3 regions of the Streptosporangium heterodermiicola genome follow, and region 1 is predicted to be linked to each of the others. Evidence: riboswitches for the same ligand, from Rfam matches in the RefSeq annotation. Region 1 holds a riboswitch; each other region holds the start of a gene.
The links. A riboswitch is a leader RNA that binds a small molecule or an ion and turns the genes downstream of it on or off. The one in region 1 is predicted to bind cyclic di-AMP.
Positions count from the first base shown of each region.

Region 2: it holds a riboswitch for cyclic di-AMP, as region 1 does, so the genes downstream of both, ACSC1Q_RS05690 (CHAP domain-containing protein) here and ACSC1Q_RS19365 (C40 family peptidase) in region 1, are expected to answer to the same signal.
Region 3: it holds a riboswitch for cyclic di-AMP, as region 1 does, so the genes downstream of both, ACSC1Q_RS33020 (C40 family peptidase) here and ACSC1Q_RS19365 (C40 family peptidase) in region 1, are expected to answer to the same signal.

Region 1 covers NZ_JBPJSR010000008.1:197,801-201,112, forward strand. The annotation lists gene serA (phosphoglycerate dehydrogenase) at 1-649, shown strand, start outside; gene ACSC1Q_RS19365 (C40 family peptidase) at 1,147-1,755, opposite strand; cyclic di-AMP (ydaO/yuaA leader) riboswitch at 1,743-1,976, opposite strand; gene ACSC1Q_RS19370 (3-isopropylmalate dehydrogenase) at 2,117-3,163, shown strand.
Region 2 covers NZ_JBPJSR010000002.1:417,200-420,511, forward strand. The annotation lists gene ACSC1Q_RS05685 (ABC transporter substrate-binding protein) at 1-381, opposite strand, end outside; gene ACSC1Q_RS05690 (CHAP domain-containing protein) at 1,095-1,787, opposite strand; cyclic di-AMP (ydaO/yuaA leader) riboswitch at 1,806-1,944, opposite strand; gene ACSC1Q_RS05695 (hypothetical protein) at 2,756-3,312, shown strand, end outside.
Region 3 covers NZ_JBPJSR010000019.1:113,784-117,095, reverse strand. The annotation lists gene ACSC1Q_RS33025 (helix-turn-helix domain-containing protein) at 355-555, shown strand; gene ACSC1Q_RS33020 (C40 family peptidase) at 742-1,791, opposite strand; cyclic di-AMP (ydaO/yuaA leader) riboswitch at 1,800-1,945, opposite strand; gene ACSC1Q_RS33015 (amino-acid N-acetyltransferase) at 2,402-2,935, shown strand; gene ACSC1Q_RS33010 (RDD family protein) at 3,164-3,312, shown strand, end outside.

The sequences.
Region 1 (3,312 bases):
CCAGGGCGGCGCCGTCGCCGAGGACGTCAAGCCGGGCCTGCCGCTGGCCGAGAAGCTCGGCCGGGTGTTCACCGCCCTCGCGGGCGAGGTCGCCACCAAGCTCGACGTCGAGGTGCGCGGCGAGATCGCCTCCCACGACGTCCGCGTGCTGGAGCTGGCCGCGCTCAAGGGCGTCTTCACCGACGTGGTCGAGGACTCGGTCACCTACGTCAACGCCCCGCTGCTGGCCAAGGACCGCGGCGTGTCGGTCGAGCTGATCACCAGCTCCGAGAGCCCCGACTGGCGCAACGTCGTGACGGTCCGCGGCGTCCTCGCCGACGGCCGCGCGATCTCGGTCTCCGGCACCCTGGCCGGGCCGAGGCAGATCACGAAGATCGTCGAGGTCAACGGCTACCAGATGGAGATCGAGCCGACCGACCACCTGTCGTTCTTCACCTACACCGACCGCCCCGGCATCGTCGGCGTGGTCGGCCGCATCCTCGGCGACCACTCGATCAACATCGCCTCGATGCAGGTGGCCCGTGACGTCAAGGGCGGCAAGGCGCTCATCGCGCTCACCGTCGACACCGCCATCCCGGCCGAGGTGATCGACCAGATCGGCTCGGAGATCGGCGCCGACAGCGGCCGCTCGGTCGACCTGGCCGACTAGCCGGAAAAGCCCAGGTGGCCGCCACCCCGGAGACCGGGGCGGCGGCCACCTCTCGTCTCAGCATGTGAGAAGTGTGTACGCCGGACGAGACGGTGTTTCCACCGCCGGGTAACCTGGAGTGAAATGCGCCAGGTTCTCGTAATTCCTACCTGCCGCGGCGAGGCCTGACAGGGGCAGGCCGGCGACTCGCCGCGGTGTCGTGGCGCGTGCCGGCTCCAAGCCCCCGCCGCCGGTCCGTGATCCGGACCCGCGACATCAGGCCTGGTCGGAGTCCCGACCGGAGTCTCGACCACCTTCCTTGCTGGCATGCGACCGAGACGAGATTCGCCATGTACGACATGTATCCCTGGAACCGTCCCGACGAGACCGAGGACGAGGCCGCCGACGCGCTCCAGACCGCTCTGGACCGCAGGGACAACGGTGGTGTCCCCACCCGCTGAACCCGTTCTCGCCGCCGGGGTCTCCACTGTCTCCCGGCGGTGATCCGCCGGCGTGTCTCATCCGCCGGTCACGGTCTCGGTCGCGAGCTCGACCCGCTTGGCCAGCTGAACACCCTGCGGGTCGGGGCGCACCGCGCCGGCGAAGGACTCGCGGCGCCAGGAGTCGAGTTTCTCCTCCTTGACCACGTCGCCGGTCTGCGGGGCGTGCACCATGTAGCCGGGTTTCGTGATCATGCCGACGTGGCCGAGGCCGCTGAAGAAGACCAGGTCACCGGGCTTGAGATTCTTCCAGGCGATCTTCTTGGAGAAGGCGGCGTACTGGTCGTTGGTGACGCGGGGGAGCTTGATCCCGGCGGCGCCGTAGGCGCGGAGCACCAGGCCGGAGCAGTCGAAGCCGCCGTGGCCGGTGCCGCCCCAGACGTAGGGCGTTCCCTGCTTGGACAGGGCCCACTTCACGGCTTTCTGCCAGGCGGGCCTGACGGCCACGGCCTTCAGGGCCTCTCTCAGCGCGGGGGTGTTGAGCGCGGCGGGCCCGGGGGCGGGGGGCGGGGAGGCGGCCAGGGCGGCGGGTGAGGTCGCGCACACCGCGGCGCCGACGACGATCATGGAGGCGGAGATGGACAGGACGCGGGGGAGAACTGTGCCGGACAGGATGATTCCTTCCATAAGGCCGGCCGGGTGAGCTGTCGGGCTCGGGCGTGGAGGCCGCCCTACGGCGCGAGAACGCGCTGATTCGCCCCAAGGAATCCACCTGACGACGGCCGGGAACGGCGCTCCGGGGGAGGAGCGGGGTTCCCGAGGCCAGGTAGATCCCGTAAAGAGTGGTTCCCCGGCTCCGTGCGGGCCCGGTAAGGGGATGGCCCGTACGGATTAGGCATTGATGTGAATGGGAGGACCATAACCAAACCTCACGAAACGGTCAATAGGAAGCAAAAATGGACAAAACGATCAGGGGGTCCGACGGGCGAGCGTGTCCGGAGGATGAGACCGTTGTTCGATCACCGAGACGGACCGGTAAGGTGCCTGCATGGATTCGCGTAACATTCGCCTGGCGGTCATCCCCGGGGACGGAATCGGAGTCGAGGTCGTCACCGAGGGGCTGAAGGTCCTCGAAGCGGTCGGCACGAAGGTGGAGACCACCACCTACGACCTCGGCGCCAAGCGCTACCACGAGACCGGCGAGACCCTGCCCGACACGGTCCTCGACGAGCTGCGCGGATACGACGCGATCCTGCTCGGCGCGGTCGGCGACCCCAGCGTGCCCCCGGGCATCCTGGAGCGCGACCTGCTGCTCAAGCTCCGCTTCCGGCTCGACCACTACGTGAACCTCCGCCCGGTCAAGCTCTTCCCCGGCGTCGAGACGCCGCTGGGCAGGGCCCGCCCCGAGGACATCGACATGATCGTCGTCCGCGAGGGCACCGAGGGTCCGTACGCCGGCGCGGGTGGCGTCATGCGCCGGGGCACGCCGCACGAGATCGCCACCCAGGAGTCTCTGAACACCGCGTACGGCGTCGAGCGCGTCGTGCGCTACGCCTTCGACAAGGCGCAGGGCCGCCCCCGCGGGAAGCTGACCCTGGTCCACAAGACCAACGTGCTCACCTACGCCGGTGACCTCTGGGCCCGCACCTTCGACCGCGTCGGCCTGGAGTATCCCGACGTCCAGACCGACTACTGCCACGTCGACGCGGCCTCGATGTTCTTCGTCAGCCAGCCCGAGCGCTTCGACGTGATCGTCACCGACAACCTCTTCGGCGACATCCTCACCGACATCGGCGCGGCGATCGCCGGTGGCATCGGCCTCGCGGCGAGCGGCAACGTCAACCCCGACCGCACCGCGCCGAGCATGTTCGAGCCGGTTCACGGCAGCGCCCCCGACATCGCGGGCCAGGGCAAGGCCGACCCGACCGCCACGATCCTGTCGATCGCCATGCTCCTCGATCACCTGGGCCTGGCCGCCGAGGCCGCCAGGGTCGAGCGGGCCGTCGCCGACGACCTGGTCGAGCGGCTGACCGGCCGGGCCGGCCGGACCACCCGCGAGATCGGCGACGACATCACCGCCCGAGTAGCCGGCTGAGGAAGCCGCCCTCCTCGACCCCGACGCGCCTGGCGGCTCACCCGAGCCGCCAGGCGCGTTTTTGTTTCTCCAGCAGTGCCGGTTTTCGGCATGGATGGAGTAGTTTCCCGTTACCCGGTCCGACGCAGAATGGACCCAAGGGTAAGCCA
Region 2 (3,312 bases), on a different contig from region 1:
GGTGAAGAACTGCGGGCGGGCCTTCATGAGGCCCATCGCGCCCTCGTCCAGGGCGATGATGTCGGCCGCGCCGCTGTTGGCCTGCAGGCGCTGTAGCAGCTGCGGGAGGTAGACGTCCTCGAACCGGTCGGTCAGGTTCTGGTACTTGACCTGGATGTTCGGGTGCGCCGCGTTCCACGTCTCCACGGCCTTGTCGTAGCCGAAGTTCTCGCCGCCGCCGAAGGTGTGCACGGTGATGGTCACCGGCTCGGCCGCCGCGGCGGAGCCGCCGTTCGCGGCGGGCGTGGCGGGCTCGCTGGAGCTGCACGACGTGACGGCCAGGGCGGTGGCCGCCATGACCGCGACGGCGGCGAGCCTGCCGTGCCGCTTGTTGTTCAACATTCCGGACCCCTCTCAGGTGGTCGCCCGAATCATTGGGAGGCGACATCGCGGACCGGTCCCCGACAAACGCGGTCCTCGTGACGAGGTCGTTCCTCAATGTGCTTTGGGAGCGCTCCCACGAAGAGTGGACGATGGGCAACCGGGACGTCAATATGCCGAAACTCAACCGTTACATCCGGCCGTTTTAGGCAGGACTATTGGTACCAAACCTGCACAAAGATCTCATCAAGATGATTGGGAGCGCTCCCATCTCACGGACATACAGTCGGGGCATTTCGTGTCCGCGCGGGGGCGGGGGACGCCGATCGGGGTCGAGGGTGGCTCCCTCGGCGGGCGCCCGCTGAGGGCTGTCAAGAGGGTGTCAGGAGGGGGTCGGGGAGGGCGGCGAGGGACCCCGGCCACCGGAGCCGGGCCGGGGGAGGGGGCGAGGAGACGCCATCGGAGCCAGGGGAGGGGGGGACGTTCCCGGGGAGGGACGAGGGGGGAGGTGCGGAACGCTCCCGGAAGTCGGGAGAGGGGGACACGTAACGCTCCCGGGATCGGGCGAGGGGGCGCGGGACGCTCCCGGGGGGAGGGGGGACGCGGAACGCTCCCGGGGGCGTCGCCTGTTCGGGCGACGCCCCCGGGAGCGTGTGGACCGGGCCGCCGTTCACCGGCGGGGGGCCGGGACGCCCGCGCCGCAGGGGAGGACGGGTGCGGGTGGCGGGGGCGGGTCAGTTGGAGTAGACGGGGTAGCCGTAGCCGACGACCTGGGAGACGGGCCGGACGCGCTGCTCGACGTCGCCGTTGCCGGTGTTGCCCTCGATCGTGGTGATCGTGCCGTCCCCGTTGTCCTTCTTCACGAAGCCGACGTGGTCGATGCCGTCGATGGTCTTGCCGCCGGCCCAGTCGAAGTAGACGACGGCGCCGGGGGTGGGGATGGTGCCCCAGTGCCCGTTGTTCTTGAACCACTTGGCGTGGGCCACGGTGTAGGCGTCCCAGCCCATGGTGGGGCGGATGCCGGCCATCTCGCCGACCCAGGAGACGAACATCGCGCACCAGGGGGCGTTGGCGTAGTCGTACACGGTACTGCCGCCGTCGCGGGCGAGGGTCTCCTTGGCCCGGGGGCTCGACATGTACCAGGAGTGGAACTTGGTGCCGCCGCCCTGGGCGTTCTCGCGGACGCCGATCTGCTTGGAGGCGATGTCCAGGACCTTCGCCGCGGAGACCTTGGGGAGCCTCTCGGCCACGATCTGCAGGGGGGTCTTCGCGACCTTGGAGGCCTGCGCCTGGGTGTCGACGGGCGGGGCGTTCACGACGCCGTGGCCGTCGGCCAGTGCGGTGCCGGTGGTGCCGGTCGCCAGGGCGACGCACGCGCCCATGATGGCGCATGCCGCGCGGGGAGTGGAGATGAGGCGATGGGTCATACGGGGGTTCGACTCCTTGCTTCGCTTCCATTCCGCCTACCGGGTTAGCTGACGGGTTCGGGCTGGGAAGTGCCCTACGGCGCACAGGTGCGCTGATTCACCCCAGGAACGTGGTTCCCCGGTTCCGCAGACCTCGCGGATTCGGCGGCCGTGCTCACCGTCGGCGGAAAGGTCTCCGCCGGGTGGGACACGGTCGGGCAATGTGACGGCAATGCACAGACCTGGATAGACCTAGGCAATTGCCATGAATAGGACGAAGGTACGTCAGGGGGACAGACGATTACAAGTAGGACATATTGCCCTGGCTTGGGAATACGTCCGAACCGGGGAGGTGTTGCACGGTGCCGTCCGACTGAGGGGTGGGGTGAGGCGGCCCCGGCCACGCCCCTCCCCGGCGGGGCGGGAGGACACCCCGCCGGGACCGGGACCCCCTGTCTCCACGGCGATCCGGATTTTCCGGACCCGCCCGCGAGTTGCCGGCCGGAGGGGGCTGTGACGCACGGGTGAGGCTCCGGCCGGGGGGTGACGCACTCGGTCAAGTATCGAACAGGTTTTCGATGGTAAAAAGTATTCGGATGGTAGGGGTTCTCCCATGAAGGGCCGGAGCCGACGTGCCGGATCCGGCTGCTCCGGGCCCGTGTCCAGAAGAGTTTTCGCAGCTCAGGGACGCGGCAGAGGGAGGCGGGCAGGCCTCGCCGCCCGGAAGGTAAAGAGACGCGCTCGACGGGGCTCCGCGGCCCCGCGAAGGTAAAGGTGTCGGGCAAAGGAACGCGCTTTCCCCCAGGCCTCGTCGCGCACGCGGGTAAAGACCGGACGATCATCATCAAGCGCGCGTGGTCGGCTGTTCACCCGCAGTTCCCGGGCGCTTAAGGACACCGGGTTAGGTTGTGGCAGTCGTGAACGGGTCATCGCCCGGCGTGGAGGACGGCCGAGACCACGCGCGGGATCAGGGTTCGGCCGTTGCCTGGGTGGAGTCACCGCTGCAGATGCTCTGCGCGGTGGAGGCCCACCACGCCGGGCTGCTCGGCGCCCGCAGCCATCTCGTGCCCAGGGCGAAACTCCGCCCGCTGGCCGTGACGGGCCGCGAGCTGGGCCGTCTCACCCTGCCGAGCGGGCTGGAGCTCACCGCGGCCAGGCCGGACATGCCCCGGCCGCGCCGGGGGGAGACCTGGGTGGTGGGCGACGCCTTCTCCGGCAAGGTCCAGTTCCGCTGGCTCACCGCGCTCCCCGGCCGGATCGTGATCGTCGACGACGGGCTCGCCACCATCAGGCTCCTGGAACTGCTCACCGGCAGGCTGGGAACACCCTTGCTGCGGGCGAGGGCGAAGGTCGGAAGGCTCAGGACCGCCCTCGGCGCGGCGGCCGGGCTCAGGCTGCGCGCCGCCGCCCGCTCGGGACGGCTGTCGATCTTCACCGCGCTGCCCGTGCCCCCCGACCTGGCGAAGGCCGTACGCGCCGGGGGAGCCGAGCTGGTCACCCACGACTTCGCCTGGCTGCGGTCCCAGCCGCTGCGCGCGCCCCGCCC
Region 3 (3,312 bases), on a different contig from region 1:
CCCGAGGGGGCGGCTTCGGAGTGCCCGGCGGGACGGCGGTTCCGGCGAAACCTTGTTCTGCCAGGACTTCGTTCGCCGCAGCCAGGGGGTGCTTGCCGGCTCGTGCCTGCGCTCGATCATGACATAGCCGCAAAGGCACTGACATATCATGAGTACTTCACGTAGCGCCTGCTATGTCAATACTGGACGCACGCTATGAAGAGTGGAACTTGACGACCTTTGAACAAGGCGTTTACCGTTCCTGGCGGACGGTATTCATTTCCGGCGTCTCGCGCCCGGTTTCCAGAGTGGGGGGAGTGACTCTTGATGGCATATCCAGAAGTGGATTCACGCCATGGCGACAGCCCCCTGGGCATGAGCGATATCGGTCTCAGCGACGACGACCTCGTGCTGCTGGCTGAGCTCGCCAAGGGTGTCACCGTCGATCGGGTGGGGCGTCGCCTCGACATCAGCGGCCGGACGGTCAGACGCAGGCTCAGAGGCATCTGCGACCGCATCGGCGTCGCCACGGCGATCGAGGCCGTGGCCTGGGCAGCTCGTCGCCGCCTGATCTGACACACCGCACGCGTGTCCGGCAGGTCGGGCCGGACACGCGTGCGGGCTGACACGCGTGCGACCCGGCCCGGCCGTACGTGGGTCCGATCGCGGTTCCTCCCGCGAGCACGCGCTCCGGGCCCCGCGGCCCCGGCCCGGCCGTACGCGAATCCGACGCGGATCCGATCGTCGGCGCCGGTTGCCGGTTCAGGCGGCGATGCGGACGCCTCCGGCGAAGGGCCGGTTGTCGATCGTGGCGATGTGGACGACGTCACCCGTCTGGGGCGCGTGGACCATCAGGCCCGCGCCGATGTAGATCCCGACGTGGTGCAGGTCGCTGTAGAAGAAGACGAGGTCACCGGGGCGCAGTTCGTTCCTGGTGACGTGGGTGCCCGCGGTCCACTGGTCGCCGGTGTAGTGCGGCAGGCTGATGCCGACCTTCTGGTAGGCCCACATGACCAGGCCGGAGCAGTCGAAGCCGTTGGGACCCTCGGCGCCCCAGACGTACGGCTTCAGCTGCTGGGTGAGCGCCCAGCGGGTGGCCTCCGCGGCCTTGCCGCTGCCCACGATGGGCACGTTCGTCCTCACCCGGGCGCCCCTGTTGCCGACGGCCCTGGCGCGCACCTCGCTGAACAGGTCGCTCTCGACCCGGTCGACCAGCCGCTCGATCTTGGTCCGGTTGCCGTCGATCTCCGCCAGGATCTTCTTGACCTCCGCGGTCCTGGCCTTGGCTCCGGCCTGGGCCCGCTCGGCGGCCTCGATCGCCCGGCTCACCTGGGCGACCTCCTCGCTCTGCTGCTGCTGGAGCGCGTAGTTGGTGGTCGCCTGGTCGAGGAAGGTGTCGGGATCGGTGGCCTGCGTGAAGACGAGCCCCGAGTTCAGGCCGCCCGACATGTAGGTGCTCTGCGCGAGGAGGGTCGCCTTGGTGCGGCGGGCCGCCAGCTCGGACTCGCTCGACGCGAGGGTCTTCTTGGCGCTCTCTGCGGCCCTCTGGGCCTGCCTGAGCTTGACCCGCTCGCCGTTGTAGCGCTCCGCGAGGGTGCCGATCTCCTGGTGCAGCTTCTCCGCCTGTTTGGCCAGCTGCTGGAGGCTGGGCTCGGGGTCCGCGGTGGCCGCCACCAGCGGGGTGCCGAGGGTCAGGGTGGCGAATACCAGGCCGACGACCGCCATGCGACGGCGCAGCCCTCGTGGCGCGCGCTCTCGGCAGCGGGTGTCGTGACCCGCGTGCTCTCCTCCGTGGTCGCGCGTGCGCTTCACCAACAGGCTCCTTCTCCTCGGCCGCCTACCGGGTTAGCTGACGGGTTCGGGCCGGAGGCAGCCCTACCGGGTGCGCCGGTGGCACTCGGATTCACCCCGGAGGACGTGGTGGGTCCCCGGTTCCCTGCGTGGGGGGATTCGGCGGGTCAGGCTTTTTACGTCTCTGACATCGAGCACGGAGATTAGTGCACCTGTGGTTCCTGCTCAACCAGAACTGCGAATTCAGTAGAGGTTTCGCAACTGAGGTGTCACGAAAAGATCACACCTCAATATGATCAACATGGCCATTACGCTGCCTTTGCCTCCCGTGTGACGGGTGTGATGGAGGTCTTCCCAGGTCCGGGACCGTGCCAAAGGTGAGTTGCGGCACACGGGAGGCGCCGTGCACCGAGCGTGGTAAAGCGACTGCCAAGGGTCACGTGCGGCCTGCGAGCTGGGAGTTAAGGAGGAGCCGTAATTGAAGACCCGTGAGGACGTACGCTGAACGGTCATGGAGCAGCTTGCTGAGCATTCTCCCGTGCCGGTCATTCACGCCCCCGGCGACGGGGAGCGGCGCGCCGAATCCGCGGGGGCGGAGCGAGGTTCGCCCGGGCCGGGGACGGGTTCCGAGATCACGGTCCGCCGCGCCCGCACCCAGGACGTCCGGGCCGTCAGGCGGCTCGTCGACACCTACGGCGGCGTCGGCCGGCGCCTGCTGGAGAAGGCCACCGTCACCCTGTACGAGCACGTCCAGGAGTTCTGGGTCGCCACCGACGCGGAGGGGGAGGTGATCGGCTGCGGGGCCCTTCACGTCCTCTGGGAGGATCTGGCCGAGATCCGCACCGTCGCCGTCGATCCGACCCGCAGAGGAATGGGGATCGGCCACCGGATCGTCTCCGCGCTCATTCGCACGGCCGCCGAGCTGGGCCTGCGCCGGGTCTTCTGCCTGACCTTCGAGGTCGACTTCTTCGCCCGGCACGGATTCCGGGAGATCCAGGGCACGCCCGTCGCCCCGGAGGTCTACGCCGAACTTCTCGCCTCCTACGACGAGGGTGTGGCGGAGTTCCTCGACCTGGAACACGTCAAGCCCAACACCTTGGGAAACACCCGGATGCTGCTGCATCTGACACGGGAGCCAGACTCTGATGACTTTAGAGCTGACTGATCGGAAAGGTGACTGTTGATACCTATGTCGATACCTTGTGCAGCAGCATGCATGTGCGTCTGACATTTGCCACATGCGCAGTCTAAGTGAGGTGACGCGGTGAGCACCGGACAGCCGCCGTATCCACAGGATGATCCCGACCGCGATCGCACACCGTCGGGGCAGCCGGATTACGGACAGCACAACGCGGGTCGAGGCCCTGGCGGACTCGACCCCGACGTGACAGTCGTGGGGTACAGGTCGGAGGCCTCACAGCCGAACACCGGCCCCGGACAGAGCCAGCCCGGATACGGCCAGCAGGGCTACGGGCAGCAGGGCTACGGCCAGCAGCCCGACTACGGCCAGCAGGGTGGGTACGGCCAGCAGCAGGGTTACGG